Regions from separate parts of the Paenibacillus sp. LRG-1 genome, predicted to be linked through region 2. Evidence: predicted binding sites of a transcription regulator. Region 2 holds the regulator's gene; the other holds the start of a gene.
The links. Region 2 encodes LexA, which represses DNA repair genes until DNA is damaged. Its sites were predicted from a motif close to CGAACATATGTTCG; they were not measured.
Positions count from the first base shown of each region.

Region 1: the regulator LexA is predicted to act here: its motif matches at 12,903-12,916, upstream of recA (recombinase RecA).

Region 1 covers NZ_CM170126.1:2,282,779-2,299,399, forward strand. The annotation lists gene ACUUJN_RS10310 (FtsK/SpoIIIE family DNA translocase) at 1-2,643, shown strand, start outside; gene sleB (spore cortex-lytic enzyme) at 2,869-3,720, shown strand; gene yfmF (EF-P 5-aminopentanol modification-associated protein YfmF) at 3,881-5,161, shown strand; gene yfmH (EF-P 5-aminopentanol modification-associated protein YfmH) at 5,164-6,444, shown strand; gene ymfI (elongation factor P 5-aminopentanone reductase) at 6,465-7,232, shown strand; gene ACUUJN_RS10335 (DUF3243 domain-containing protein) at 7,335-7,589, shown strand; gene ACUUJN_RS10340 (DUF3388 domain-containing protein) at 7,817-8,590, shown strand; gene ACUUJN_RS10345 (helix-turn-helix domain-containing protein) at 8,621-9,697, shown strand; gene ACUUJN_RS10350 (hypothetical protein) at 9,782-9,946, shown strand; gene ACUUJN_RS10355 (YajQ family cyclic di-GMP-binding protein) at 10,091-10,582, shown strand; gene pgsA (CDP-diacylglycerol--glycerol-3-phosphate 3-phosphatidyltransferase) at 10,793-11,380, shown strand; gene ACUUJN_RS10365 (competence/damage-inducible protein A) at 11,476-12,744, shown strand; gene recA (recombinase RecA) at 12,986-14,047, shown strand; gene ACUUJN_RS10375 (regulatory protein RecX) at 14,244-14,993, shown strand; gene rny (ribonuclease Y) at 15,367-16,621, shown strand, end outside.
Region 2 covers NZ_CM170126.1:3,323,151-3,339,771, forward strand. The annotation lists gene ACUUJN_RS14510 (deoxyribonuclease IV) at 38-886, opposite strand; gene ACUUJN_RS14515 (Fpg/Nei family DNA glycosylase) at 876-1,694, opposite strand; gene ACUUJN_RS14520 (TIGR01457 family HAD-type hydrolase) at 1,765-2,613, opposite strand; gene rnz (ribonuclease Z) at 3,078-4,007, opposite strand; gene metH (methionine synthase) at 4,087-7,527, opposite strand; gene ACUUJN_RS14535 (1,2-dihydroxy-3-keto-5-methylthiopentene dioxygenase) at 7,809-8,351, shown strand; gene ACUUJN_RS14540 (HAD family hydrolase) at 8,451-9,245, opposite strand; gene ACUUJN_RS14545 (hypothetical protein) at 9,400-9,909, opposite strand; gene ACUUJN_RS14550 (DUF896 domain-containing protein) at 10,030-10,236, opposite strand; gene ACUUJN_RS14555 (LysM peptidoglycan-binding domain-containing protein) at 10,345-10,713, opposite strand; gene lexA (transcriptional repressor LexA) at 10,902-11,528, shown strand; gene ACUUJN_RS14565 (hypothetical protein) at 11,811-12,113, shown strand; gene ACUUJN_RS14570 (hypothetical protein) at 12,350-12,514, shown strand; gene ACUUJN_RS14575 (hypothetical protein) at 12,555-12,695, shown strand; gene ACUUJN_RS14580 (PLAT/LH2 domain-containing protein) at 13,395-13,886, shown strand; gene ACUUJN_RS14585 (hypothetical protein) at 14,740-14,847, opposite strand; gene ACUUJN_RS14590 (CPCC family cysteine-rich protein) at 15,733-16,002, opposite strand; gene ACUUJN_RS14595 (hypothetical protein) at 16,507-16,621, opposite strand, start outside.

The DNA of each region.
Region 1 (16,621 bases), 1.0 Mb from region 2:
TTTGGCGGAGTTCTAAAATTTGAAATTTACGGCATTGTGCTGATTACATTAGCGGTCATTGCGTTGTCGGGTGAAGCGGCAGTTGGTCGGTCGCTATCCAAGATGTTTGGGCTCGTACTGGGGAAATTCTATTTTGTTATCCCTCTCATTGGCATTTATTATGGTCTGATGGTGATGATTCACCGCAAGTGGCCGAACCAGTGGAACTCGCGTAAAACGGGTTTGCTCCTGTTGGTATTTGCCTTTACACTTATGAGTTCTATTTCATCTATGGAGCAGCGTTTGGGGCCGATCAACGCGCTTCAGCCGGGCGGAGTGATGACCCAGATACATATAGATATGCGTGAGCAGTTGCTGTCGCCTGACCAGCAGGGCCATACCTCAATGCTGAACAAGGATATCAGCGGGGGGTACGTAGGCGCATTGCAGCTTACTGTTCTGTTGTGGCTGTTTGGTCTCACAGGAGCTAAACTGATCATGATTGTTATGTTCGTCATTTGTTTCATGCTGATGACCCAACTGTCCTATGTGGATTTGGTACGGATTGTAAAGACCAAGCTGCTGACAGTCGGGGGAAGCGTGCGTAAAAAATGGACTGGTAAAGCTACTCCGCTTTCGGCATCTAGCAAAGGTAGTGGAAATAGAAAAATCAAGTCTGAGCCGATTCCTGCCTATGAGGAAGACATGGATGATGACTTTGACGAAATGCAGCCTCCTGCACGCAAACAACCGATTTTCTTTCAGTTGTTTGGTCTCAAAAATTCAGATAAAGCGGACAAGGAGAAGCATTCCGTCGATACGGATGAGGATGATCATGGTCTTCCATATGAAGCTGAGGACGCGCAGGCCCAGTGGATAAACGATAACCAGAGTGAAGAGCTGTCTGACGTAGTCGAACACGCTGAGGGGGAAGCTGCAACTCCGGTAAAAAGGTCGCCCATTATTAGGGATTTCTTTGAACAAGTAAAGCATGAGGAAAGAAGACCGGAAGCTGAATTTGGAGAGTCCCTGACAGGGGCAGAGCAGACAACTTCCATTATTGATGAATCCCTGGATGATGACTTTGTGGATGCCCATGCGAATACGGATATGGATGATTCGACAACGATCCAGGGGACATTAGAAGGTGCTCAGGGACAAGCTCAGACGATTGCAACTGGGGTTGCAGGCGAAGAGGCTGAAGGTACCCATACAGCTATTCCGGCTCCGCCGCCGCCTAAACCGTACAAGCTCCCATCGTTTCGTTTGCTTGCTAAACCACAAAACGTAGGCAAAGGTATGGGACAAAAGGATTACATGCAAACGGCACGCAAGCTGGAAGCAACGCTGGAAAGCTTCGGTGTGCGGGCGAAGGTGCTGGAGGTTGTACGTGGCCCTGCCGTAACGCGTTATGAAATTCAGCCGGACATTGGAGTAAAGGTCAGCCGCATTGTGAGTCTGACGGATGACATTGCGCTTGCGCTTGCTGCCAAAGATATCCGTATGGAGGCTCCGATTCCTGGCAAATCTGCTATCGGAATTGAGGTTCCGAATAATGAAGTTTCCATTGTCACGATGCGTGAGGTAATGGAGACAACCGTTTTCCAGGAGTCAACTTCCAATTTATCCATTGCATTCGGACGTGATATTGCAGGACAGACGATTGTTGGTAATTTGGCCAAGATGCCCCATCTGCTTGTAGCTGGGGCAACAGGTTCGGGTAAATCAGTGTGTATCAATGGGATCATCACGAGTATTTTGTACAAAGCAAAGCCGGATGAGGTCAAATTTTTGATGGTCGATCCTAAAATGGTGGAGTTGAACGTGTACAACGGAATCCCGCATTTGTTGGCTCCGGTCGTGACTGATCCAAAGCGTGCCTCACTTGCATTGAAGAAAATTGTAGTTGAAATGGAAAAAAGATATGAGTTATTTTCCAAATCAGGAACCCGTAATATTGAGGGCTATAATAATCTGATGAAAGATAACCCGGATGCATTTCTGCCTTACATCGTCGTTATTGTGGACGAGTTGGCAGATTTAATGATGGTAGCTGCGGGAGATGTGGAGGATGCGATTGCACGACTTGCCCAAATGGCACGTGCAGCAGGCATCCACCTTATCATTGCAACCCAGAGACCTTCGGTTGACGTAATTACCGGGGTGATTAAAGCCAATATTCCTTCACGTATTGCCTTCGGCGTTTCCTCGCAGGTAGACTCCCGTACCATATTGGACATGGGCGGAGCCGAGAAGCTACTCGGACGTGGTGATATGCTGTTCATGCCAATGGGGGCTTCTAAACCTGTCCGCGTTCAGGGAGCGTTCATGAGCGATCAAGAAGTCGAAAATATTGTTAACTATGTACGTGAACAGGGTGAAGCGCAGTATGATGAAACGCTTGTGCCGGAGGTGGAAGAGGTATCGGCTGATGCAGATGAAATGCTGGATGAGCTGTACGATCAGGCTGTCAACATCATTTTAGAGGCTAAACAAGCTTCCGTTTCGCTTCTTCAGCGCCGTATGCGGATCGGTTATACACGTGCTGCTCGATTGATTGACTCCATGGAAGCTCGCGGAGTCATCGGCCCTTACGAGGGCAGCAAGCCCCGTGAGGTCCTTATCTCAATGGAGCAATATCAGCAAAATAAAGTTAGTTCCTAAGCATTATCTCTATTCAGCACTACATTAAAACGCTGTTTGTTCGCATGGTGGTTGTTCTAATATGACAACTCCAAGTGAACAAACAGCGTTTTTTGTGATGTTTTTTTGAGGTGTGGCGACTACCTGCTGAAAGAAGATTAAAAGGGTGAATAGCTTTAAGCGGAGCTTGTCATAATAAACGTAGCCATCCTGTTAATCCCACAAAAGAAAGGTAGAGCGCAGCATATGAAAAAGACAATGGTCTGGATTTGCACGGGTATCCTCGCAGCCTCGGCTATTACGTACACAGGACTTTTTAAAAATGACTCTGCACAGCAGCAAGCAGAGCCGCTGAGCACACAGCAGAAAGTACAAGCAGCGCAACCTTCCCAGCCGACATTCAGCTCGGGAGCGGTTGATTTTGGATCTTACGGTCAGGATGTATATGAGTTGCAATCACGTTTGAAGTTGCTGGGCTTTTTTGGCGGGAAAGTGGACAGCCATTTTGGCAGCAGTACACTAAAAGCTGTCAAGGGTTTTCAAAAGGAATTTGGCATCCGTCCCGATGGAGTGGTCGGAGCAAAGACGAAATTAAAGCTGGTGAATGCTACTCCTAACTGGAAGCCAACGGAAACTCCTATGCATCGTAACAATCAAGGTTCCGCTCAGGGACAGACAGCGGACAATAACGATAAAGCGGATCAAAATGATGAAACGATGGGATCGGCCAACACCATGGGACTATCTGAAAATGATCTCAAAATTATGGCCAACGCGGTCTACGGTGAATCCCGCGGCGAGCCATTTGAAGGACAAGTTGCCGTCGCGGCTGTTATTTTGAACAGGGTTAAGTCACCGAGCTTTCCCAACTCACCATCTGGAGTGATCTTTCAGCCAGGAGCTTTCACAGCTGTAGCAGACGGCCAAATCTGGCTCACACCGAATGAGACTGCACAAAAGGCGGTACGCCAAGCACTGAACGGCTGGGACCCAAGTGGAGGATGTCTTTATTATTTTAACCCAAAAACAGCCACCTCCAAATGGATTTGGTCCCGTCCGCAGGTGAAAACCATTGGGGAGCATATTTTCTGCATGTAAAACGCCGAAGCAGCCGGGAGCTTGTCTCCGGTTGCTTCTTGGCTTTTGCATGGTTAGAATAAAGATTGGTACACTTTACCTCTTTACAGGAGGATGATTTACAGCAGCTAATGCTAATCAAAGGCTAGACGCAAATTGACGTCACAAAGGAGTTTTGGACTTGAACAAAACAGGTTTCGAGCGTGGCACACGCAGACAACTGAGGATTCATGTACTGCCGACCAAGCGCTTTAAGACGTTTGCCATATCGTTGTATGTAGGTACTCCGCTACGTGAGGAAACCGTTACCCGAGTGGGGCTGGTACCTTTCGTTCTGCGACGGGGTACAGAATCGTATCCGCAGACTACACAATTCAGAGAACAGTTAGAACAATTGTATGGCGCGGGTTTCGGATTCGATGTATACAAACGTGGAGATTATCAGATCGTGCAATTTCGCATGGATACGATTAATGACAGCTTTGTAAACAGTCCGGATAGTTTGCTGGATCGTTCGTTTGCTTTTCTCGGAGAAGTGCTGACGAAGCCTGCATTGGAAAATGGTGCATTTCAAACGGGATACGTCCAGCAGGAACGAGAAAATGTGCGTAAAAAGCTGGAATCTATAGTTAACGATAAAATACGTTATGCTGGTGAGCGCTGTATGGAGGAAATGTGCAAAGATGAGCCTTATCGTCTGCACCCTCTTGGTCAACGATCCGATCTGGACAGCATAGATGCACAGAGTTTGTATCAGGCTTATGGAGAATGGCTGAATCATGCCAGCATGGATTTATACGTTGTGGGAGATACGACGCTGGAAGAAGTTGAGAAGTTTGTTGATCGCTATTTTCAATTGAACCGTTCAGCGGAAGCAGGGTATGTTCCAGAACAGCCCAAATCGGTAGAGCGTGAGGTTCAAACCGTTGTAGAGCGTCTTGATGTGAACCAGGGCAAGCTCAACATGGGGTTGCGCACCCCTATTACGTATGGAGACGATCGCTATGCTTCCGCTCTGATGTACAATGGCATTTTGGGTGGGTATCCGCATTCAAAGCTGTTCGTTAATGTAAGGGAAAAGGAAAGTTTGGCGTATTACGCTTCATCGCGGTATGACGGGCATAAAGGGATTGGTACGATTCAATCTGGTATCGAAATTCCTAATTATGAAAAAGCGGTTACTATTATCCGCAAGCAACTGGAAGATACGCAAAATGGAGCGATTACCGAGCTGGAAATGACCCAAACGCAGGCGATGATTCGCAACTTGCTAAAGGAGATGCAGGATTCCGCTTTTGAAATGATCGCCTATGATTTTAACAGACAGCTTTCTGGTAAAGAGCGGACGGTAGATGAGCTGCTGAGTCAGGTGGAGGCAGTCAAGGTGCAGGATGTTCAGGATGCCGCCCGGACGTTCCGACTGGACACTATTTATTTCTTGAGAGACCAGAAGGGGGAATAGCGGTGGAGCATATACCATATGAGCATTTGCAGGAAACGTTGTACTATGAAGTAATGGATAACGGTTTACACGTTTATGTGTTGCCCAAACCGGGTTTTCAGAAAACGTACGCTACATTTGCGACTAAATACGGCTCGGTTGATAATCATTTCCGCGTAGAAGGTCAACAGCCCGTAAAGGTGCCGGATGGCATAGCCCATTTTTTGGAGCATAAAATGTTTGAAGAGCCTGAAGGCGATATTTTTGCTACCTTTTCCTCTAATGGGGCATCGGCGAACGCATTTACGAGCTTTGATCAAACAGTATATCTGTTTTCGGCAACCGAGCGTATTCAAGAAAATTTGACCACGCTGGTCAATTTTGTGCAGCATCCTTACTTTACAGATGAAAATGTAGAGAAGGAAAAAGGCATTATCGGCCAGGAAATCAATATGTATGAAGATAATCCCGATTGGCGGAGTTACTTTGGTCTGATCGAGGCGTTGTACAAGGTCCATCCGGTGCATATTGATATCGCAGGTACTGTTCAATCCATCAGTACGATTACAAAGGAAACGCTGTACAGTTGCTATGAAGCTTTCTACCATCCAAGCAATATGATTCTTTTTGTAGTGGGCGGAGTGGATCCAGCTGAAGTAATAGAACTGGTACGTAACAATCAGGCTAAAAAGGACTATAAGCCGCAGGGAGAGATCGAGCGGATTTTCGACGATGAACCCACTACAGTTGCAGAACCACGTCGTGAGGTAAAGCTGGCCGTTTCTCTGCCAAAGCTACTGTTTGGATTTAAGGAGGCTGAAGTAGGCCTAACGGGTGAAGAATTGCTCCGTCATGATCTGGAAACCAAGCTGATGCTAGATCTCCTGTTTGGCTCCAGTACACAATTGTATCAAAAGCTCTACGATGAGGATCTGATTTCGGACAGTTTTGGTCATGAGTACAATAGCACGCAGCAATATGCATTCTCTGCAATCGGTGGGGATACCAAAGACCCGGATCGGCTGTTGGCGAGAATACGTGAAGAGGTGGAGTCCATCCAGAAGCAGGGCTTTGCAGCAGAACATTTTGAACGGGCACGCAAAAAGAAAATCGGTGGTTATCTGCGTACACTCAATTCACCAGAAAATATTGCGCATGAATTTACAAGACATCGCTTCCGGGGCAGCGATTTTTTCCAACTGCTTCCGATTTATGAAAGTATCACGCTTGAGGATGTAAATCGCCGTCTGAAAGACCATATCCAGTGGGATCAACTCGCAATATCACTAGTGGTGAGTCCGTAATGTCCAGGGAGAGGGAAACGATGACCACCGAGGGCGGAGAACTAAAAGCGATTGGCGATACAACCGTGCTGATTACAGGGGCAAGTGGCGGAATTGGTGCGGCTATTGCTGAGCGTTTTGCAGCTGTAGGGATGAATGTGGTCATTCACTACATGAAGTCCCATGAAAAAGCAAATGAAGTTGCCCGTCGTTGCATGGCTTATTCAGGCAAGGTAATGACCGTGTCAGCGGATCTGCGGAGCAAGGAGCAGATCGAACGCATGCGTGAAAAGCTGGATAATCACGGGATGAAGCCGGATATTCTTGTGAACAATGCCGGACTATCTCATTATGGGCTGTTAACAGATGTTTCGGAAGAGGAATGGGACGAAGTGATGGCTGTCAATGTTAAGGGAACCTTTTTGTGCACGCAGGTTTTTATGCCACATATGATTTCCCAACGCTATGGCCGCATTGTGAATGTTTCATCCGTGTGGGGGATATGTGGTGCTTCGTGCGAGGTGTTGTATTCCACCACCAAGGGAGGCATTAACGCTTTCACTAAAGCGCTGGCTCAAGAGGTAGCACCTTCCGGGGTGACAGTGAATGCTGTAGCTCCAGGTGCAGTGGATACGTCGATGCTGGATCATTTGGATGAAGGCGAAATTACCAGTTTGGAAGAAGAAATTCCTGCTGGACGATTGGCTCGACCTGATGAAATATCGTCCCTAGTTTATTTTCTTGCGCTTCCTGAGTCAGGTTATATTAATGGCCAGGTCATAAGTCCTAACGGAGGATGGGTGACTTAAGGGAAATAGCGCTTGGAGGAATCCACCAGTATAGTAAGCGTCTGAGAAGAGCATATTACAACTGTTGATTTTAAATCTGAATCATCTAAGGAGGATTTAAGTATGTCAACAGTTGTTCAGAATTTTGATGTTTGGAAAAAGTTCCTCGGTCAGCGTGTAGAGCAAGCGGAGAAGCTGGGAATCAGCCAAGATACCATTTCTGAGCTTGCTTATGAAATTGGTGATTTTCTGGATGAGAAGGTCGATCCAGCCAACCACTCCAACCGCGCACTGAAAGAACTGTGGGGAGTTGCCGATGAGGACGAGCGTCACACCATCGCCCGGCTAATGGTTAAATTGGCCAAGAGCAACGCATAAGTAGGAACCAACATGAAAAGCTCCCTTTTGGGGGCTTTTCTGTAATGGTTACAGAGCTGTTCTTGTAATTCCATTGTAATTTATATATCATAAACGTGATTGAGGCTTACAACACAATGCAGCCTATCAAATTTCAATAATTGGTTTTGTCGAAAGATGTTATTTTATGATACAATAATGCTTTGATTTGGAGTTGTTGACGGTTTGAATGTGAATGAGGTGCTAACGTGACGGAAGAAACGAAACAGTGGTACATGGAGTACAAGATACATAAAAATCGACCCGGACTGCTGGGAGACATTGCTTCCATGCTTGGTATTCTGGGGGTTAATATACTGACGATCAACGGTGTTGAAGGCGAAAGACGGGGGATGTTGCTTGAAACGGACGATGACGAGAAGATACGCATTCTCGGAGACACGTTAAAAAAAGCGAGCAACATTACAGTCACGGCCTTACGTGCTCCGAGACTGGTTGATATATTGGCAGTAAGACACGGCCGTTACATCGATCGGGATTCGGATGATCGTAAAACATTTCGCTTTACACGCGATGAGCTTGGGTTGCTGGTCGATTTTTTGGGTGAAGTATTAAAGAGGGACGGCAATCAGGTGATCGGTCTTCGCGGGATGCCGCGTGTGGGCAAAACGGAATCCATTATTGCCAGTAGTGTATGCGCAATGAAGCGTTGGACTTTTGTGTCTTCAACGTTACTACGACAGACGGTGCGCAGTCAGCTCTCTGAAGAAGAAATGAACCCGAACAATGTGTTTATTATTGATGGTATTGTGAGTACAATTCGGTCAAATGAAAGACATTATCATCTGCTTCAGGAAATCATGAGTATGCCAAGTACTAAAGTGATTGAGCATCCTGATGTATTTGTACGTGAATCAGGATACAGCTTTGACGATTTCAATATCATTATTGAGCTTCGCAATAATCCGGCTGAGGAAATTATTTATGATACCTTTACAGCCAGTTATACAGAAGATCTTTAAATAAGCGTAATTACACAAGGAGATGATGACATGTCAGAACTGGGTCAGCAATTAAAGGAGGCCCGGCTGCAAAAAGGATTGAGCCTTGACGATGTTCAGGAAATGACGAAGATACGCAAACGTTATCTGGAAGCCATTGAGACGGGCGATTACAAAGTGCTGCCGGGAAGCTTTTATGTCAGAGCTTTTATTAAAACATACGCTGAAACGGTCGGGTTGAACCCCGATGAGATTCTGGAAGGGCATCAAAGCAATGTGCCTGAACCTGAGCCGGAAGCAGTCATGGAGCCTGTTACACAGAAACGCTCCAGCCGTCCCGCCACGATTGGTAATCTTAAATGGTTGCCTACAGCGTTAATGTGGCTTTTTCTAGTTCTCATTGTTGGGGTTATTTATGCTTATTGGGTGAGCAACAACCATTCAACTCCAAAAACAGCAGAAAACACAACGCCGATTACAACACCAAGTACAACACCAAGCACCACACCAAGCACGTCTACTCCTGATACCACTACGACACAGCCGAACAATGGTCAAACGACGGCTCCAAATGGTGCTGGTGGGCAGACTCCTGATGCGGGGCAAACCGGCCAAACTCAGCCAGGTGGTACGGGGAGTACGGGTGCTACTACTCCAGATACTGGACAGCAGCCGGATACGACTACGCCACAACAAGGTGTAACTGTGGCACAGGACGGCAAGCAAGGCAAGACGACGATTTTTAAAGTTTCCAGTTCAACGGGAGCCGCGGTCAAGGTTGATATTAAAGCGACGGGCGAAAGCTGGCTTGAAGTGTACAAGGGAGAAAATTCCCGTGGAGAAAAGCTGAGTTATGGTATGACTAAAAGTGGAGATGCCATGTCATTCGATATTGGTCCAGAAGGTTTATATATCAAATCAGGACGGTCTTCTGCCACAGATATTTCCGTAGCAGGTCAACCGATAACAGATAATAAATCGACTACTCGTGTACTGATCCAGCAAGGAGAAGCTTCTTCGACCGGAACGAGTGCAGGGGTGACGGGTTCACCTGCAGATTCTACGACAGGTAGCAGTACGGATTCAGCACAAAGTAGTACAGATTCTACAACTACTGATGGTGAATAAACGCCTTGGTGCGAGGAAATACTAATGACTGTAATTCCTGGAAAGGCAGTCATTTCATTTTCCGCAAAGTGAGGTGTATACGTTATGACCGTCAGCTGGATTGTGACTGGGCTCGGTATAATTGTCAGTTTACTGGGCTATTATCTGACACCGAATGCATGGGGCTATGGCATACTGGGCTTTGGTCTTGCTCACATTGTGCTTGGACTTTTGGATATGTTCCGAACTCCAACACGAAGCCATAATTAGATATTTTGACCGTAAATGAAATAAAGGCGTTTTTGTCAGGAAAACTGGCAAGAACGCCTTTTTAGTCAACGGATTATTGGATTTTTGTAAATGACTAGCCTATAATTAGATATTGAACTTTGTTGTGGAAAGGAAAGTGAAACGATGGCTTCAGAAAATTCATTTGATATCGTCTCCAAAATGGATATGCAGGAGTTAACAAATGCGGTTCATCAGACGGAGCGTGAAATTGAAACTCGATTTGATTTCAAGGATAGCAAAAGTAGCCTTAAGCTTGAGAAAGAAGCTCTTACGATTGCATCGGAAGACGAATACAAGCTGAATGCGGTGATTGATATTTTGCAATCTAAAATGGCCAAACGAGGTCTGTCCCTTAAAAATGTGGAGTATGGCAAATTGGAACCCGCCTCTTTAGGTTCAGTGCGTCAGCGTCTTTCGCTTAAGCAGGGAATTGATCAGGATAATGCCAAGAAAATTAACATTCTTATTCGGGACTCCAAGCTAAAAGTTAAAAGTCAGATTCAAGGTGATCAAATCCGAGTGACCGGAAAAAACAGGGATGATTTACAGGCGATCATTCAATTGCTGCGTAAAGCTGATTTGCCATTGGAGCTTCAATTTACAAACATGAAATAAAGCCGTTTTCCCTCATACATTTTGTAGGAAAAAACGTTGCTTGATGTGCGGCAGGTTATTTTGACATGCGTTTTGTGCCATATTATACTTGTAACGAAAATGCAGACAATTCAGGTGTATAGCGCTCGTCGATAGCGATTTACATAGGATTGAATTTAATCCGAAAACTGCCATTTGTAATCAAGTACGATAATCAGGGGAGAGTGTGTTGTGAATTTACCCAACAGAATTACAATAACGCGGATTTGCCTTATTCCGGTGATGATGCTGGCTTTGCTGGTGGACTTTGATTTTTATCCGCCGCCGATTGAGATCGGAGCTTTCAAGCTGCCGTATAATCAGCTGATTGCGGCTATCATTTTCCTTGTAGCAGCCAGCACGGATGGTCTTGACGGATATTTGGCACGTAAAAATAATATGGTCACCAATTTGGGCAAGCTGTTGGACCCCCTTGCTGATAAGCTTTTGGTAACCGCCATTTTGGTTTCCTTGGTAGAAATGGGAAAAATCGATTCGTGGATTGTCGTTGTGATTGTTAGCCGTGAGTTTGCGGTTACGGGTCTGCGTCAGATTGCCTTACTGGATGGTTCTGTGGTTGCTGCAAGTAATTGGGGCAAATTGAAGACGATCATCCAGATCGTTGCTATTGTAGCGTTGCTCATTAATAATTTCCCGTTTGTTTTTCTTGGTATCCCGTTTGATTTAATAGCGATATGGGCAGCGGTGTTGATCACCATTTATTCGGGTATTGATTATTTTGTGAAAAATATCCACTTGCTGAGCTCCTCCAAAGTTTAACAGGATAAATTTTATGGAAACAGCAATAGGGACTAAACTTATTGCTGTTTCTTTACATAATTCCCATAATATTCGCAGTACAGGAGGAAGAATTGATGAAAGCTGAAATAATTGCAGTAGGTACAGAGTTATTGCTCGGACAAATAGTGAATACAAATGCTCAATATTTGTCACAAGAGTTGGCTACAATCGGAATCGATGTATATTTTCAGACTGTAGTTGGCGATAACATAGATCGGCTTCAGGAAGCGATAAGAATTGCTCAGAAGCGTGCGGATATTATTTTGTTTTCCGGTGGTCTGGGACCGACTCAGGATGATTTGACGAAAGATGCGATAGCGTCTGTATTGGGGCGAAAATTGCACATAGATCGTCTTGCAATGGACAAGCTAGATCAGTTTTTCCGTAACCGTGGGGTAGAAATGACCGAGAATAACCGCCGGCAGGCGCTTTCTATTGAAGGCGCTACTCCGCTTGAAAATGAGACAGGGCTAGCTGTGGGCGACGCAATTGCACAGGACGGTAAATTTTATGTAGTTTTGCCTGGACCGCCTAAGGAACTCAAACCCATGTTTGCAAACCAAGCGAAACCTTGGTTGCTTCAGCAGGCATTGAGCGGTGAGGAAATGCCAATTTATTCAAAAATGCTAAAATTTGCAGGGATCGGTGAGTCAGCTCTTGAAACCCATTTGTTAGATCTGATCCAATCCCAGACAGACCCCACGATTGCTCCTTATGCCAAGGAAGGGGAAGTCACGATCCGTATATCCACCAAGGCGGCCAGCGAAAGTGAAGCACTAATTAAGCTGACGGCTACGGAAGTAGAAATTCAGCAGCGTCTTTCGGAATATATGTATGCAAGTGAAGATGTTACGCTGGAGAAGGTTATCGTAGATCTAATGGCCAAACGCGGGCTCACTGTGAGTGCGGCAGAAAGCTGTACAGGTGGAATGCTGATGGAACACATCACTTCTATACCTGGCAGTGCTGTTATGTTTCAAGGTGGCATCGTGTGCTATTCCAATGAAATGAAGATGAAATTACTCAACGTGCCTTATGATTATTTGGAAGGGGATCAAGCGCCAGGTGCAGTGAGTAAGGAAGTAGCCCTTGTGCTTGCAGAGCAGGCGAGAATGATCATGGACAGCGATTTTGGACTTTCAGTTACTGGTGTTGCCGGGCCTGGGTATTCCGAACGGAAGCCAGTCGGTTTGGTGTATATTGGCATTGCTGAACGCGACAAGGAAACGGAAGTACATGAACTGAGACTGAGTGGTAACCGTGAAACAATCCGACTGCGATCAGTCAAAGCAATCCTGTACAGATTGTGGCGCAGGCTGGTAGAGAACGAGAAACTCTCTTAAACATCTATGTACAGTGTGGGTCGTAGAGTTGTTTTAGATAGATATTCATGATATAATCATCTTATCGGAAGAACCGTTGCAAAGCCTTTTGCCAGCGGTTCTTTTTTTGTTTTAAGAGACAGGTGTAATTGTAGAAGAGAGCTGTGTGAACAAAAAAACGAATGTATGTTCGAAAAAATGCTTGGCAAGCGTGTCAAAACAAGGTATTATTAAAGTACAAACAATGAAGGATGTGAGTTTATTGTCAGATCGTCGTGCTGCGCTGGATATGGCGCTCCGTCAAATAGAAAAGCAATTTGGTAAAGGTTCCATTATGAAGTTGGGTGAGTCTACCCACATGCAAGTGGAAACGATCCCCAGTGGTTCGATTGCTTTGGATATTGCGTTAGGAACGGGCGGCTTTCCAAGAGGCCGGGTTATTGAAATATACGGACCGGAATCATCCGGTAAAACGACAGTAGCTCTTCACGCTATCGCAGAGGTGCAAAAAACAGGCGGACAAGCCGCCTTTATCGACGCCGAGCATGCGCTTGATCCGTCGTATGCAAGCAAGCTGGGTGTCAATATTGATGAGTTGTTACTATCGCAACCAGATACAGGAGAGCAGGCGCTTGAGATTGCCGAAGCTCTTGTACGTAGTGGAGCAGTAGACATTGTAGTTGTTGACTCCGTAGCGGCACTTGTGCCCAAGGCAGAGATTGAAGGCGAAATGGGAGATTCCCACGTTGGTCTTCAAGCACGTTTGATGTCTCAGGCATTGCGTAAGCTTTCTGGAGCCATTAATAAGTCGAAAACCATTGCTATTTTTATTAACCAGCTACGTGAAAAAGTAGGTGTTATGTTCGGTAACCCTGAAACAACACCAGGTGGACGTGCCTTGAAGTTTTACTCTACGGTACGTTTGGATGTTCGTCGTATTGAAAGTTTGAAAATGGGTAACGACATTGTGGGTAACCGCACACGTATTAAAGTCGTGAAGAACAAAGTTGCCCCTCCTTTCCGTCAGGCTGAGGTAGATATTATGTACGGTGAGGGCATTTCCAAAGAAGGTAGCCTGATCGATATCGGTACGGAGCATGACATTGTCGACAAGAGCGGAGCCTGGTATTCCTACGAAGGTGAGCGCCTTGGTCAGGGACGTGAGAATGCTAAGCAATTTTTGAAGGAAAATCCGAATATTGCTAGTACGATCGAACAAAAAATTCGGGTGGCCAGCAATCTGATTACGACGGTTGCTCCGCCTACAGAAGAAGAGTTGGCACAGCAAGCGAAGGAAGAACAGGAATTGTTGGAGCTTGAATAAAGCTCGGTGAATCCTGGTTTGTGAACTGGGGCCAGGGTTATGGCACCGTCCGTTTGAATAGCATGATTCTGATGCCCTGCACAGTTGTGCAGGGCATTTTTGCATCAACTAGAGTCTGCTTTGTCAGTGGAATCTAACTTTTGCGTAGCAGGTGTTCAAAGGCTGCTTTCGTGAATTTCAAAGTGAGGGAAATATATTGCAGTTGGACGATGAAGATGAATACACTTCGGAAGCAAATAAGCAACAAGGGATTTCTCTTTTTCCGGATCATGAGGAATTGATGATTACTAGGGTAGAGCAGGGACAGGGACGCAAACATGGAAGGTATATCATACATTTTGGTCCTTATTCACTGTCTGTATTAGAAGATGTAATGATCAAGTACAATATGTTCAAAGGAACGTCATTTGATAAAAAAGAACTGGAAGATATCGTTCTGGCAGATGAAAAGCAACAGGCTTATGTACTTGCGCTTCGCTATTTGGGGCGAAAGCCTCGCACACGTCAGGAAATTGCCCAGCGTTTAGCGCAAAAAGAACTGGATCAGTCTGTTATTGACGAAGTAATGGTCCGACTCCATAGGGAACAACTCGTAGATGATGATTTATACGCCCGTCAATGGGCAAGGCAGCGCATAACAAGCCAACGTAAGGGGAAGATGTGGGTTAGGCAAGAACTTCGTCAGAAGGGCATCTCTAAAGCCTCTATTGGCGAAGCGTTAGGTGAGATCACCGATAATGAGGAGTGGGAGAGCGCTTTGACGGTCGGACGTAAGAAATGGAATCAGGTACGTGGTGATATAATGGAGAAAAAAAGGAAAACATACCCTTTTCTCATGAGACGCGGATATTCGGGGGATATGACACGCCGTGTAGTCAATCATCTCACTGCGACCGAGCATGACGCTGCTTCAGATGACGAGGAATTGTTGCAGTGGGAGGAATAGTTGCCAAACGGCTGCTGAACCTTTGGCTAGTATGAACGGATAGGATGAGCTAGTTATTACATGGAAAGCTGCATGGTAGTCTACTAATGTTTGCATTCCCTTGACAATGCCATTTGTCAAATAATAAAATATATATGAAACGATACTTGTGGAACGCCCTTTTTCCTTCCAAAAAAGCGGAATCCACGGTGAGTTCTCATCGCCAAATAACAAGTGATGCCGCTATGCCAGGCGGAATTGTACATGTGAAAGCATGTGCATATGAAATGAAACGACCTTGTGTCGTTGTCTTAGTTTGACGATCAAAGTAAATGTGACAATTGCAAAAAGTCCCAAGGAATGCCTTGGAGGAACCAACGGGGAGGTGAACAGTATGATGACTGCGATCTGGTTCGTTCTCGTTGCTGTAGCCGCGTTATTCTTTGGGTTCGGGATTGGTTATTTTATTCGCAAATCTATTGCAGAAGCTAAGATCTCCAGTGCGGAAGAAGCTGCCGCGCAAATCGTGGAGAACGCGAAAAAAGAGGCAGAAGCGCTGAAGAAGGAAACGGTATTGGAAGCGAAAGATGAAATCCACCGCATCCGTGCCGAAGCTGAAAAAGAAACTCGTGAACGTCGCAATGAAATTCAACGACAGGAACGAAGATTGCTGCAAAAAGAAGAATCGCTGGATAAAAAATTGGAATCGCTGGAACGCAAAGAAGAACAAGTGGCCAACAAAGAGAAACGAATCGATGAAACCCAGCAGCAAATTGATTTGATTTACAAGAGTCAGGTAACTGAGTTGGAACGTATTTCCAATCTGACGATGGAGGATGCAAGAAGTATTATTCTGACCAACGTAGAGCAGGAAGTTCGTCATGAAACAGCTCAGATGATTAAAGAAATTGAACAGCAGGCCAAAGAAGAAGCGGACAAAAAGTCTCGTGAAATCATCACACTGGCCATCCAACGCTGTGCGGCAGATCATGTAGCAGAAACGACGGTTTCTGTTGTCACATTGCCGAACGAAGAAATGAAAGGCCGGATCATCGGGCGCGAAGGCCGTAATATCCGTGCACTTGAAACCCTTACAGGAATTGACCTCATTATTGATGATACGCCGGAAGCTGTTATTTTGTCTGGATTTGATCCGATTCGTAGAGAGATTGCGCGTACTGCGCTTGAAAAGCTCGTAGCGGACGGACGGATACATCCGGCTCGTATTGAAGAGATGGTGGAAAAATCCCGTAAAGAGGTGGACGAACGAATCCGTGAGTATGGTGAACAGGCCACCTTTGAGGTGGGCGTGCATAGCTTGCATCCAGATTTGATCAAGATCTTGGGACGTCTCAAGTTCCGTACAAGTTACGGACAGAACGTATTGAAGCACTCGATGGAAGTTGCATACTTGACAGGTCTGATGGCCGGGGAACTGGGCGAAGACGTTGTACTGGCAAGACGGGCAGGATTGCTGCATGACATCGGGAAGGCGCTGGATCATGAAGTGGAAGGTTCGCACGTTGAAATTGGCGTGGAGCTGGCGAAGAAGTACAAGGAACACCCGGTCGTCATCAACAGCATTGCCTCACATCACGGCGACTGCGAAGCGACTTCAGTGATCGCCATGCTGGTTGGGGCGGCAGATG
Region 2 (16,621 bases):
ACAAGCCTCAAAGATAGTTATTACCAATCAGACCGATTTACTCCCAGCTTAGAATCATTTGAATATCCTCCTGATGTGTCCCATCAGGTCCCGTCCCACTCTCCAAAACGATAGGAATACCTCTTACAGCATCCTGATCTGTCATCCAACGCATTCCTTGAGTACCAATGTAGCCTTGGCCCACACGGGCATGTCTGTCTTTTTTAGAGCCATACGGGTATTTAGAATCGTTCAAATGAACTCCGCACAGAGCTGACCAATAGCCGAGACGATTCCCTTTTTCGATCAAAGCCTCGTCCATTCCACCGTTCCATAATCCCGCTGCATACGCATGACAAGTGTCAAAGCAAAAGCCGATACTGTCAGGATTCTGGCACAACTGACGGATTTGCACCAGTTCCTCAAGCGTGGTTCCCATGGGCCCGTGATCCCCCGCCTGATTTTCAATCAATATTTTAGCTTTTCCTTGCCAGCCTTCCAGCACATCATTAAAACAGTTAATAATGTTACGATAGCCCTCTAGTGGGTCTGACGAATGCAGATGCCCAAAATGAACGACGATCCCTTTTGACCCACAGGCTTCAGCAATATCCAGATCATTGCGTAATGAAGCAATCGTCAGCTCATAAAGTTCCTGACCACGCTCGGACCCATGAGCCGGATTAACAGGATATGGTGAATGAGCAATGGATTGAAGCTGGTGCTCTAAACAGTAAGCGTTGCAAGCAGCAGCATCAGTAGCACTCCATTCCTTCAGTCTAAGACTACGAGGATTTTTCGGGAAATATTGAAATGAACGTCCCCCCTGCTCTCGCGCACGCATAGCGGCTTTGGAAAAGCCACCACGCGTACTCACATGGGAGCCGATGAGCAATTTAGGCATCATGCTGCTGTACCGGGCAATAAAATGCTTTTTTCCCCGCCAGTTCAACCCTTACAATTTTTCCGCCACTTGGAGATTCTTCTCCTTCGCGGTCATATACTCGACACTGATGATCAAATCCACCTGTTAGCGTGTCCCCCTCCATTAGAGGCATTTCCATGTACCCGCCTTCCGCAGTAGCTTCACGTAGTACGGATTGAGTGGCATGATATAGTTTTTCCACTTTTTCTGGGGACTGCACAATGTTTTGTACTTTGGAACCCGGTGTAAATCCGGCGATATAAGCAATTTCGTCCGAATAACAATTGCCAATACCCGAAAAAATCTGCTGATTCACCAGCGTTGTTTTCAAAATCCCCCGGCGTCCCTTCAGCCGTGCTGTAAACTTTTCCAATGTCATGCGGCGGTCTAACGGATCAGGTCCCAGGTCTGACAAAGCCTCCTCTGTTTCTTTAGCCGTCAGTAAGTGCAGATAACCTAAGCGCAGTCCGATAAAATAAAGCTTTAATCCACTAAAATCTAATTCGATCTGAACTGTACGATCTGGACGCTGCTCCTCCGTTCCCAGATATAACAGTCCTCCCAACATCAGATGAAGTACGAGCCGCCCGCCCGTGTTTAAATGAAAAATCAAATGCTTGCCTCGACGTTCTAAATATACAACAGTCGTTCCCAGCAATTGCTTCTCAAACGTTTCCACTTCAGTATTAATGGACTTTTCACGGCTAACCTTCACTCCAGTAATCGGAATGTCCAAAATTTGTTTTGATAATAAGATTCTGTAGTTTTCCATTTCAGGAAGTTCCGGCATATCAACATCTTTCCTTTCGTAGCTACATAGCTTTTAATTCTCGCAAGTTTTGTAAGACATATACTTTCTATTATTTCAGCTCTTCTTTCATCCAGTCCTGCAGTTCAGCGAGATTTTCAAACATCAGGTCAGGCTTCACTCCAACGGTATGCACATGTTCATCCATATTAGCGCGGGTCGTCACGCCCGACAGGATCAGAGCTGTTTTACAACCTGCTGCTGCACCTGCCGCAATATCTGTAAGCATATTATCGCCCACAACCAGAGCTTCATCCGCCCTAATGTTTAAGCGGTTCAGCGCATAGTTCATCAATACGCTTGAAGGCTTGCCGATGACAATAGGCTTTACCTGTGAAGCTGCTTCAATTGCAGCTCCAATCGTACCTGCACCTGGCGTTAGCCCATCATGTGAAGGCAATTGGAGATCCGGGTTTGTCAAAATAAAAGTTGCTCCTTCCCGAATCCAACGCATGGCAGCGGCCAGCGCATCATATGTAAATTGACGATCTATCCCCTGCACCACATAATCAGGATGGTTCTCAACAAGCTGCAAACCGGCTCCTGTGAGTGCATCGCGTAATCCTGTTTCACCAATACAATAGACACGAGCTCCAGGACTTTGCTGTGCAACATATTGTGCAGCTGCTAACGCCGAAGTATATACTTCATGGCTGGCCGCTTCAATTCCCATACCAACCAAATGCTCAGCCACCGATTCGGGTGTGCGTGAAGCATTGTTTGTAACATAAGCATAAGGTATCTGGTCTGTACGCAATCGGGATATGAACAGATCCGCACCCTTGATCATCCGATTTCCATGATAAAGTGTTCCATCCAGATCAATTAGTAACGATTTTATCGCAATCCCCTCCCCCACTTCAAATCCATTCACATCAGAGCATTGAAAATTATAATTCATCCCACGAACGATGTTCTCCTTCTTATTTAACCACCTTAATTATTCAGGTCATAAAATAATCGGCCGTCTCCATTCATCTCATCTATCTTAAGTCAAAAATGCTTATGAAGTCCATGAATTGCTGGTAAACCCTCCAAAATGGCGCCATTCCTCGCTAAAAGCCGTCGCTTTCACATGACATAAGTTCACTTCTTCGTCGAAATCCATCGAAGGAGCTATTTCCTCAAAGGAAATCTCCTGTATTTCCTGGTCATACTCAAGAAATAGAATCCTTTAAATTCGATATATAGAAACTCGAATATGACACGCCTCTATATGTGGTAGAACAAATTCATCCCCCACCACCGTGTACGGGTTCTCATCTCTTGTCGCATCCTGCGCTTTCCCGGAAAATAATTTGGGTGAAAAACAAAGGCACCGGGGCAAGCCCCGGCACCCATGAACATATCTTCTCCAATCGTTTATTAACCGATATCGGGTACCGGTAACAACACATGCTGCTCCGCAAGCAATGAATTGGGAAATATGCTTCGCGCTTCCTCCAGCAATGGCTGAAGCTGCTCCTGATCTTTATACCTAGAACTAAAATGCGTCATGATTAGCTGACCCGCACCTGCGGCTTTTGCAGCTTCCGCTGCTTGAAGCGCCGTACTATGATGATACTCGTATGCTGTATCTGACAGTTCATGCAGAAAAGTGGCTTCATGAACGACGACAGTTGCATCTTGAGCCAGCACTACCGTATTCGGACAAGGTCTCGTATCCCCTAAAATCGTGATAATACGCCCTTTTTTCGGCGAACCCAGTACATCCTGAGGATGCAAAATAACTCCACCTTCTACCTCCACGCTTTCCCCACGCTTTAACTTACCGTACACCGGGCCGGGCTTAATACCATATCGCTCCAACAGCTCTTGGTTAAGCTTACCGGGCTTATCCATCTCTACAACTCGGTAGCCATAGCTGTCGATCCGATGATCCAGCAAAGCTGACTCCACCCGGAATTGACCGTCATCAAACAGAACCCCGCCCGTATGCTCCACAATATGTAGTTGGTAATTGATACGCGATTGGCTGATCCCTAAAGATAGCTCGATATATTGCTGGATTCCAGGCGGTCCATATACCGTCAGTGGTGTCGTTCCCCCCTGATACGCCCTGCTCGACAGCAGTCCCGGCAGACCGAAAAGATGATCCCCATGCAAATGGGTGATAAATATTTTTTCAAGTCTGCTTAGTTTGAGCGGCGAACGCAATACCTCTTGTTGAGTGCCTTCGCCACAGTCGAACAGCCACATGCTTCTTCGTTCTTCCAGCAAACGAAGAGCGATGGACGTTACATTTCGCTGAATCGTAGGCACCCCTGCATTTGTACCGAGAAAATAAAATTCCATAACATTAACCTTCTTCCTGCTGACCAGCAAAAAACCTCCGAAGCTCGGAGGGTATTTGCTATCCTATCTGATAAAGGTGTTAAACCTTTTCGACGTTAAAATACTGCGCCTGAGGGTGGCTGAACACCATGGCTGATACAGAAGCCTCCGGTTCCATCATAAACCCTTCCGTCAGCTCAACGCCAATATCCTCAGGTTTTAACAACTGGAACAACGGCCCCTGATCCTCCAGATCTGGACATGCCGGATAGCCAAAGGATACCCGTATGCCTTGATATCTGGCACCGTGTCGCTGTTTCATTGTCATATCGGCAGGGTCTGGGAACCCCCAGCTATCCCTGATAATATGGTGAAGCCGTTCCGCTAACCCTTCTGCTACTTCGAGTGCTACCGCTTGAAGTGCATGCGAGCGCAGATAATCCCCTTTATCTTTCCACCGGGTAGATATCTGCTGAATCCCATGACCAGCTGTAACGACCATGAAACCTACATAGTCCATAACCCCGGATTCCACTGATTTCAAGAAATCAGCCAGACATAGATAAGGCTCTACCTGCTGGCGCGGGAATGTAAATGTGTGCAGTACCTTGCTCACATCCGACGGATCATAGATCAGAATTTGATTTCCTTGGGACTGCGCTGGAAAGAAACGATACATAGCATGTGCCTGGATGATTCCGTCCGTCACAGCTTCAAACATGATGCTGTCCACGGTTTCCTTCAACTGAATCGCTTTCGGATCTTCCGAAGCCAGCAGCTGCTCAACATTGCCTTTTAAACCAAGATGATGCCCCATTAGCATTTGCATATTCACGTAAGGCAAAATATAATTCAGTGGATAATTACGCAGTACATGACGATCCGTATCTGGTGGAATATAGACGGGCAGATCCTGAGCAATGTTAGAGCGCACAGCTCGAGTGAGCTTAGGGAGCGGCTTAGCTTCCACGACTATTGCCGCTTCAGCCTCCCGCTCAGCCTCCATGTCCTCAGCCATTTTTTTGCGGGACTCAGGATTCATAAGCTTGTTGGCAATATCCAGCCCATCCATAGCATCCTTTGCATAGGCAACCAGACCATCATACTCAGGACGGATACGATTTTTAGTGAACTTACGTGTTAAAGCAGCTCCACCAACCATTATTGGAATATCAATATTCGCATTTTTCAAATCCTGTGCGGTCAGCACCATTTGTTGTGCCGATTTAACAAGCAGTCCGGATAAGCCAATCATATCGGCCTTTTCTTCACGGTAAGCCTCAATAATGCGTTCTGGTGGTACTTTTATACCCAGATTCACGATATGGTAACCATTGTTGGATAGAATAATCTCCACCAGATTCTTACCAATGTCATGCACATCACCTTTGACTGTAGCCAACAAAATCTTACCTTTTACTGAGGATTCATTCTTCTCCATGAACGGCTCTAAATAGGCTACGGACGCCTTCATCACTTCAGCGCTTTGCAGCACCTCCGCAACAATCAGTTCGTTATTGTTAAACAGTCGTCCTACTTCCTCCATCCCCTTCATCAGCGGGCCGTTAATAATCTCCAGCGAAGAATATTTCACGAGCGCTTGCTCCAGATCCGGAATGAGTCCCTCCTTACTTCCCTCGACTACATAGGAAGCCAGTCGTTCTTCGAGCGAAAGGTTTGATATCTTTTCTTTTTTCTCCACTTTCTTGTTACGGAAAGCTGCTACAAAAGCGGATAAAGTATCGTCATTTGTTTTATAGATCAAGTCTTCCGCAAGTTTCCGCTCATGCTCTGGAATGGATGCATAACGTTCAAGCTTCTCAGTGTTTACAATCGCATAGTCCAGACCTGCTTTGGTGCATTCATATAAATAGACGGAATTGAGCACTTCACGACCCGCTTCCGGCAAACCAAAAGATACGTTACTGATGCCCAGGATGGTATGCACCCCGGGAAGCGCTTCTTTAATAATGCGAATGCCCTCAATGGTTTCCTTAGCTGAACCGATATATTGCTCATCACCTGTTCCTACTGGGAATACGAGCGTATCAAAAATTAGATCCTCCGCTGCCAAACCATAACGGTTCACCAACAGATCATAAGAACGTTTAGCTACCTCAAGCTTATCCTCACGTGAAATAGCCTGTCCGCGTTCATCAATTGTTCCAACAACAACAGCGGCGCCGTACTTATGAATAAGAGGAGCCATTTTCTCAAATTTCTCTTCACCATCCTCCAAATTAATGGAGTTAATTATTGCCTTGCCTTGCGAATATTGAAGTGCTGTATCAATGACTTTAATATCCGTGGTATCAATCACTAAAGGTACCTTTACCTTGTTTACAACCAGTTTCAAAAATGCTTCCATATCCGTCATTTCATCGCGATCCGGGTCCTGCACACAAATATCAATGACATGCGCTCCGCTTTTTACCTGAGCACGGGCAATTTCAGATGCCTCTTCATATTTGCCTTCCACGATCAAACGCTTGAATTTGCGGGAGCCCAGAACATTCGTTCGCTCACCAACCATATACGGACGATTGTCCTGTTCAATATATACAGGCTCAATGCCCGATACGGCAGGAGGATGATGACCTACCAGCGGACGCGGCTCAAACTGCGCCATACTTTCACTCATAACTCGAATATGCTCAGGCGTGGTACCACAACAACCCCCAGCAATATTCAACCAGCCTTTTTCAGCAAAAGCAGCCATTTTACGTGCTAAAGAATCAGGCGATTCATGGTATTGGCCATTTTCATCGGGCAAGCCCGCATTTGGATAACAGCTAATAGCTGCAGAGGACATTTCAGACAGAGAGCGAATATGATCACGCATAAACTCTGGACCTGTAGCACAATTCAATCCAATCGAAATTGGGTGCAAGTGTTCCAGTGATATGCAAAAGGATTCGATATTTTGTCCGGCCAACGTAGTTCCCATAGGCTCAATCGTGCCTGAAATCATTAGCGGAAGCTCGATACCTGTCTGCTCAAAAGCTTGCCGAATTCCGATGCTTCCAGCTTTGACGTTAAGCGTATCCTGTGAGGTCTCCAAAAGGAGTACATCCACGCCGCCTTCAATAAGCGCCAAGGCCTGCTCTTGATAGCTTTCAATCAGCTCAGCAAATGTAACCCCACCTGTGACAGACAAGGTTTTCGTGGTTGGGCCCATAGCTCCTACTACAAAACGAGGCTTGTCCGCAGTGCTGTATTTATCCACCGCGTTACGCGCCAGTTTGGCCGCCACCAGATTAATTTCACGGGCACGTTCTGGTATATCGTAATCCGCCAAAACGACGGATGTTGCTCCAAATGTATTCGTTTCAATTAGATCTGCTCCGGCCTTCAAGTATGCTTCATGAATCCCTTGAATGACATCCGGTCTCGTTAAGACCAGCATTTCATTACAGCCCTCCAGCTCTTCCCCACCAAAATCATCGGGGGAAAGGTCTTCCTGTTGAATCATGGTGCCCATGGCCCCATCAAGAAGGAGTATTCTTCGTTGTAATGCATCCTGCAAGCTAACTTTATCCAAATTTCTTCACCCCCGCAAAACGTTAAATCCTAGTTTAGCAGAAACCGTATCATTTAGATAGATTGAAGTAAAAACATACGTTTTATACAGGTTGTTCTTTGTAAAAATGACTTCTCTTATCCATTTTTATAGTTTGTAGCATTATAGAGCGTACTTAACCCTGCATCCTTTAGCTATGGTCATTTGCATTATAAAATGTTGAAATCCTGTATTGTACAACGTTTCAAGACATGGTATTCTTTATACAACATTAATCCAAGTGGAAAAGAGGGAATATATATATGGCCGAAATCTTAATACGTAATACGAATGAACGAATTAGCGGTGAAGAACAAGTACGTGAATTTCTGGAGAGTCACGAGATATTGTATGAACATTGGGATGCTTCCAAATTGTCTGGGGAGCTGCAAGAAAACTTTACCTTAACAGATGATCAAAAGGCCGCTGTTCTCAAAACATTTGAACCCGAAATCAAGGATTTAGCCGCACGTCGCGGATATAAAATATGGGACGTTATCACTTTATCTGAAGCAACGCCGAATTTGAACGAGCTGCTGGCCAAGTTTGAGCAAATTCACACCCACACCGAGGATGAAATCCGTGCCATTGTCGCTGGTAAAGGCATCTTCATCATTAAAGGCCCAGAAGAGATCGGCTATTTTAACGTAGAGCTTTCACCGGGGGACGTTATCTCCGTACCTGAAAATATACCTCACTTCTTCACTTTAATGGAGAATCAAAAGATCGTCGCAATCCGCTTGTTCATCGAAGAAAATGGCTGGATTGCCGAACCGTATGAAGATCCAACCTTCATTAAAGCATAATTACGAATTTATCCTTGTGTGAATAAAAAAACTCCCTCTGCTCTGTAACAATAGCGAAGGGAGTTTTCTTAATACTCGTTTCTAAAGACTATTGATTTCTTACTTTAACGATTGAATAATTCCGTCCAATTCAGACAGATGCTTGATTTGGAACTTCGGCTTGATCTCTGTGGTATTGGTTTTAGTGTTTCGGTTCACCCAGACCGAGTGTACACCTGCTGCCAACGCTCCTTGAATATCAGTCGTCAGTTTATCTCCTACCATTAAAGCATGTTCAGGCTCAATACCAAGAAGCCCCAAAGCATGCTGGAATATAGACGGATCAGGCTTGCCTCGACCAAATGAACCTGAAATGACAACATGATCAAAGAAAGGAGCTAATTGAGGAACTCCATCCAGTTTCTCCTGTTGTAGATCAGGGGAGCCATTTGTCAGCAATAACAGCTTGTAATGTCCCTTCAATTGTTCTAGAATCTCGAACGTTTCTTCATATACATGTGGACGCGCGCGTCTTTCCGAAGCAAATTGGGTAGCCAGCTTTTCCGCCAACTTCTCATTATCTATCCCTAGTTGCTGGAGTCCTCTGCGCCATGATTCCTTTCGATAAACAGGGGCCAACTGTTCCAATTGGCGGAATTCAGGTTGCTCACCTGCTGTAAAATTCGCCCACAATCCTTCAAACGGATTAATGCCGATCATTTGAGTAAAACTAAAGGTTTCATAGGATTCATACAAAGCGCGTGCTTCCTTACGTACGGCTTCCTCCAGAGTTTTTGGATCAACGCCTGCTTCACGGGAGCCTGTTTGACACGCTGCATCAAATGCCTCTTCTACACTACGTTCATCCCACAAAAGGGTATCATCAAGATCAAACATTACCGCCTGAATCGTCATCTGAATTATCCACTCTCTTTCCACAGTATATGTACGCCTATTTGCTTGATTAAGCATTTGAATCGTTATGTGTGCCCATATTAAGCAAGCGGCCGCAGCATGTTATATGAAATAACATCATACGGCCTTTGTTACAGAGCTACAGGCAAATCAGTTATTTCTTGTCTACCTGTATCTGATTGGATAGCGCAAACTTCTCAAGTCGCTCTGCAATGGCATCCGTGTCATAGCGACCTAATGATTTTGTGAAAATAAAATTACCACCCTTACCTTTTCTTTCAACGGTTACGTAACCCTTTTCAATCTTGATGGCTTTCATGTCCCCTGCCGTCATTGGACGTTCTCTACCACCTTTCAGCATATAGAGAGTATCCTTTCCCACTTTCAAATAAGGACGACGGATGAAAAAGATAACAGCCAGCATCAAGTACAGGCCGAATACAAGCCAATCCATCCCTCGCATACCGGTCTTAGTCAAAAAGTAACTCATAAGCATGTACAATACAGAAAGACCAGCCAGCATAATTGGCACAGTAATGTTACGGCCACGGAAAATATCCATTGTAGAACCTGCGCCGCTAATGGTTTGAATGCCTTGCTTTTTGCGCGATTTATTTAAATGCGCTGTGTTTTTGCGTACTTTTCTTTCAAATGATCGGGCCATCTCTCAATTCCTTCCCAGATATATTACATTAAAACAATTGCCTCAAAGCTGATCTATATAGATACCATAAAAGGTACCTAAAACAAAAGGCAAATTGCAGGCTTGGGCACTTTAACAACATTAATGCTTCAGCCCGTCATTTCCTTTCGATGTATCATCGTCCACAAATTCAATCGTCTCAAGCTGCTGCCGAAAATTACGGCGAATGTTACCTAAATAAATTTCCCGAAGATTGGCGCGCTCTGTGGCTTCCTCTTCCGTCAAACCCTCGGATTTTGCTTTGCGCGCTAATTCATTAATGCGCTGTACCAAGCTGTCTATATCCAAATTGTGTCCCCTCCATAAAAGCAAAGATATAATACACTTTGACATGTAGAAAAGAGCTTGTCAAGGCTCCCGTATTACGCTCCCTGACAAGCTCTAATAGTCTATAGATCAGAAGTTAGGAAGCTTGAGTACCTGACCTGCCTGCACTCCCCGATCCTCCAAACCGTTAATCCGCACAATTCCTTCTATATATACCCGTGTATCCATTCGTTCCGGTTTATGATTTGCGGCAATCTCCCACAACGTATCCCCAGGTTGTACGGTCAGTTTAGTCACTTCTTCCTTGGAAGCTGAAGGTGCCGCGAAAACTGTAAGTACACCTGCCCCTGCAATCCAAGCAACAATCACTATAATAAGAAGCTTAAGTAAAAGAGTATTGGTAATAATCTGCATAAAACGTGCCCTACCCTCTTTTCGAGTCTCCTGTAAATTTTCTAAATTCATCGGAAAAATACTTTGATAAGTGCTATATTTCATCATTGGCTGTGTCCTCCAAACGTTTGTTCTTATGTTTTCACAATATAACACGAACATTTGTTTTGTTCAATAGAAAAGAGAACAAAAGTTCGTAATTATTTTTAGGGATTATTTAGAACTTATGTTTGTACGAACGGAGGTTCTATGCTATAATTTTCCCAAACGTTACTAAATGGGGTTGATACGGTATGTCTAAGATTTCGAGCCGCCAGCAGGCCATTCTTGAATTTATCCGCAATGAAGTGCGTCTAAAGGGATACCCCCCTTCTGTACGCGAAATAGGCGAGGCTGTCGGATTAGCCTCCAGTTCTACGGTTCATGGTCATTTGGATCGTTTAGAGAAAAAAGGACTCATTCGCCGCGATCCTACAAAACCACGGGCTATTGAGTTACTCGGTCAAGACGAATCGGATAACAGCAACTTGATTAATTACTCCATTAGTCGTGTCCCCGTCGTCGGCAAAGTAACTGCTGGCCTTCCTATTACGGCGACAGAAAATATTGAAGATTACTTTCCTCTTCCCCAACACTTTGTTGGTGAGGATAAAATATTCATGTTATCTGTTGTAGGCGAAAGCATGATTGAAGCTGGTATTGCTAACGGAGACTATGTAATCGTACGTCAGCAGCAGACCGCTGATAATGGTGATATTGTTGTAGCTATGACAGATGAAGACGAAGCTACAGTTAAAACCTTCTACAAAGAAAAGGATCATATCCGGCTTCAACCTGAAAATCCAGCCTTTGAACCGCTTCGCCTGACACACGTCAGCATTTTGGGCAAGGTTGTAGGACTCTTCCGGGACTTCCACTGATTTCTCGTTCTTTCTTCCCCGTTATTCTATCCACTAATATAAAACCGGCTGCCTAGGGCAAGCCGGTTTTGTATTGCTATTATGTTTATTATGTATCTCACAACTTTTTTTTCATTTCAGCAACCTATCCCTATTTTTTCTACTAAAAATCAGCCTCCTCATCTCAAATAATTCCCCACTGACCTTGAGCAGCTATACTGTCATGGGCAAAACTAATAGATCTTTCTTTGTTTTAGATAAATATGGTATATTAATTACTTATAGCTCTGTAGGAGGAATTAAATGAAAAAAATTATAATTTCAGCGTTTGTTGTGATATTTATCGCCATAAGCTGTGTAGTTCCAACAATGGATCATTTGTATGCAAAAGAGAACTCCCACATAACAACTTACGACCGTATTAAGTATATACAAATACTTATCCATTTCAGGTATTTAGAAAAGCAACTCGAAGCTGTAATTTTCGAAAGAAATAATTATCCAGAAGACAGCCAAGAATATAAACAGCTCTCTGAACAACTGAATCATATTCTTGCTCAAGAGGCGTACTACGAGAAAAAACTTAACACTCTTAATAGTAAATAATTTTCATACTAACTGCCTATTATCTTTATCTACACTATTAGACTCATGCCGACCTGCCTATAACATTCTCCTGCAACGTAAAGTTGAAAAGGCGAAGACAGGTTCGCATGAGTTTTTTTATTATCCATTAGGAATATAGGTACTAGCTTCTTTTTGCTTTTAATAGATTTATGCTGATACATTACTATCACAATTGACATATGTATATAGCAGAACTAAGCAAAGGAGATATGCAGATGATCAGAAATAGAGTTAAAACGTATAAGCATCGCATCGGGAAAAACAGATATCTGGTCGTTAAAGTCTTTCAAGCCGCAGCTGCTAAAACAGGAAGCGGAAATGCACTAGCAACCAATGCCTTGAATATCAAAATTTCCAAGCGTAAGCATAAACGCCACTAAGATTTAACCGTACCTTCATTTCTTGAAGGGAGGTGATATTATGAGCAGAAGACATTGCAAACGTGATTTAAGAAGAAGAAGATTAAACATCCGTTCCACTCAAAGAGCCATTGCGCGTGCAAGAGGTAACGCACTGGCTGTTAATCTGTTTAGCGTAAATGATAGACAACGCAGACGTTAATAATCGTTTTCAAGCAAAAGCGGGAAGGATTCTTCCTGCTTTTTTTGTGTTAAACGATACACCCAACTCCTAAATTCCATAGAACTGCTAAATTCAGTTGCCTTCCTTTTAAATACCATACATATTCAACTATGCTTCCACTGGTTAAAACAGAAGCGAAATGGTACCCAGTCAAAAGCAGCAGCATTCTTGACTCAAATACTTTGTGTACAACTGACCACACCTATAGCCCTCAAACTTGCTTCAGCTTTTTTCACTTAAGTATTCCGGCTGTATATCCGTCCATGGTTTGTACGTTGCTGCATTGTTTGCTCAATTTTTTATTTTAAAACTTTATAAGGCCCCACTTGCCCACCACCGTATTCCACAAACTCCATCATATCCTACTCAACGGCTGGACTACAGATGCTCTTATCTGACTTAATGCAGCTGAAAACAATTCGATATTGGATCAACACTTCATATGTATGATTCATGTTGATCAACTCGACAATTCATTCTGGATAAGCGCTAAAAATCCTTCTCTAAATAATCATACCCTTACATGATTATTTAGAAAGCTAATATCCGACACATAAAGATAAAATACAACAAACAAAGACAAGAAAAAAATTTCTCTTCACAACCAATGAACTATGTACAAATACATTACACATGTATAACATTAAATACAAATACTAGAAAGGTGGTAACAATTTAATGAAAAAAGTATCTTTACTAGCATCAGTAGCAATGCTTATCTCATCTGTAGCTTTTGCTGCACCTTCTTTTGCAGATCAGGTCACAAGTGACACTTATAGTTCATTACAAGACTCAAATAGAAGTATAGAGTCTGTTACGCCTTTTGCTAATGTTGAATATGTCGTTACTGTAAATACGGCCAATCTCAAAGATGCCGGAACAGACTCGAACATCTCTATAACTCTGTATGGTTCTAATGGAGATTATGCTACCGCTACACTCAATGGTAGCTTTGAACAAGGAGATTCCGATACAACAAGAATCAGCACTAGTAACCTAGGTGACATCAGAAAAATTACTATTAGAACTGATGGATCTGGGTATAAACCAGGTTGGAAAATCGCTAATGTCAAAATATCTGGAAACGGGAAAACTTTCTCATTTGCAGGTCCTAACCGTTGGCTTGGTGACGGCGGTTCCGCAGATTCCGAAACACTTTTTCCATCCTAAAACAAATATTCATACAAAAGACTCTGTCGATATTTGGATAGAGTCTTTTAGTTTTGGATGAATAATCCTACTAAAATTGTATCGCCGTAATTATAACCCCATCTCAAGAATCAATTTTAAGAATAAACTCACTAATGGGAAAAATGTTATGTAATTTTGCTATATAAACAAAAGCTAAGAAATGGCCGCTGGAAAAACATATTGAATCTACCAAGAAAATCATAGCTTTAAAAAGAATTCAAGCATCAAATCACAACACCTAATTTTTTCGATTTAGCATGTCTCTTTTAGTCTCAATACTTTTAAGTTGATCATGTACATTTTCGAATATTGGATTATTATTTCCATCTACCTGACTTAGCGTAGCTGCGAACAGTTCGGTATTCTACTTTACCACTTTGTACTTATGATCAACAGTTACATTACTCTCTTGTATTTTCACAATAATCTCATCCCCAATAGCCGCCAGTGAAAGCAATTAACCCTCAAGCCAATTCTCTTATCATAGGATACCTCCAAAGTATAATAAATCTTCTAAATACTATAAAAGATGTGTCAAAGTATCGTGCGTATTATCGCAAATAAAAGACTCATACCAGTTATTGTTGCAAACTAATAAGGCCCTATCTGAGATTAAATTTAGGTATTAGGAAGGATTATACCCATTCAATGAAACATTCCCCTTCTTACAAAATACAATAAGCGCAAATCTATTATGGCAGGAAATCCACCAAGTATTCGCCAAAAGAGAAGCGAATACTGTAGCTATTGCCAAATAGCTTATGCGCTCATTGAGTTCAACTATTTGCCATCCATGAGTGAAGTGGTATTATCCAACAGTTCTTTTCACGAATTAAACCCAAAGTGATTTAGTGATGATAACTAAGAGAATAAAGAGCACTAAAATTGCCGCTGTAGAAGTCCATACACCGCCGCCACCTGCACCTTCATATGCACCCATGTCTTAAACCTCCTTTATTTGTCGTTCACCTTAATATATGTATAAATACGTTCAGTGATAGGGCATGCAGGTAAACAAAACAAAGGCTCACACCCAGATAAACCGGTAGAGCCTAATAATCTTTATAAAAGAATTAATTTCAAGATGATTACCAACAAAATGAAGAGTGCCAAGACAGCAGCTATCGATGTCCAAATCTTCCCGGCCGTCTCTTCGTAACCTCTTTCTATTCCTCTCACACGTAACGCCTCCTTTGTTTACTCCACAGGCTATGCGAGGTCTTGTTTATGGGATGGACTTCTAGGAAAATAAAAACACTTTACCAGCGTATCCAGCAAGGTGCCACTGATGAAGAACTTTTACTATTGCCACAACTAAAGAACAACAAGAAGGACTCCTACAGCATTTAGCTGATAGAGTCCTTCTTTATATCTGCCTTAATTCAATTTAATTGCATTGAGTTATGGCTTCGAGTATATATTTTTCACTCCTCAAGACTCAATTAATGAATTCTACTATATTCCAAAACAATAAACATCCCGTCAGCGCATGCCAGTAGGGTATCACCCATTCTTTCGGATTATGCAACGGTTTGGTGATATTTCAAAAGAATTTATGTAAGGTCAAGCTACTCGCCTTACGATATTAAACGTTCTGTCCAGTTCCAAGTACCTTGGCTTGTTACTTTGATCTTATCCCCAACGATAAAAAAGGCCGTTTTTGTGGTGGAATCCCCGAAGAAGCCCTTGTACCACTCTTTGCCTGGCTAATCGATTAAACCCTTCGGCGCGTTCCAGTGCCACCCCACATATCTATATTTGCTCCTTCAAAAACTTCAAGAAAATTCCTCTTAACATTAGATGGAAAGTAGAACTAACGTTCCAGTTAGTTATAGGGTTCCCAGTTCGTATCGCGTATATCTTTATCTGAGGCTTTTCTCACAAACTCTATGCATTTTTCTTCGCAAGCGCCAAAAACTTTATAATTTTGCTGGCCCTGTCTTAAAGATACTATGTTTGCCCCGCCATCATAATCAGGATCTGCAAACTGAATACCATCATCTTCCCAAAAACAAATTTCACAAATATCATAGGTTCCAGGCGGTTCATCGTTTAAGGTTTTGTAACCACAGCAAGGACAAGTATATTTTCCCACCGCTATAAGACCTCTCCTTATTATGTATCTATTTTTTTGTTCCGTTAGCCAGTTAAGTGAGTCCTTCATTACTTGTAATTAAAGGAGATAGGAAGATATCTTTCGGATAAATCGCTTTAAACTTTAAACATCAATATATCGGTCTGTATATCCTGTCTGTATCTGTATCAATCACATAACCAACCTCTGTGTCATCTTCAAAACGCAATCGATTAAAATTATGAAGTCGACAAAATATATCAGGTAAATCTCTAATATTAAGAGTTATCATTTTTGCTTGTATATACTTTTGATATAGTTCTTCTTGTGTGCATTGGTGACCAGTAATCAAATTTTGAAAAAAGTAACCTTCAATTTTAATAATCATAAAATCACCACTGGTGGTTAACCATTTTTTATAAATTTAGAATACTTACATAACAATTACTCAACTAAAGCGCATATTAACTTAACCTTAGTGAACAAATTAAAGCTCCCTTTCTAACACATTTGCTATGATAACTTCTATTTTTCTATTAATTTATTGAATATTTCTCTATCTTTGGAAGTAAAGTCGGAAATCCGTTTCTTTTGCTCGTACGTGTTGGTACTTGAATCCAATTTAATGAAGCCTTTTTCA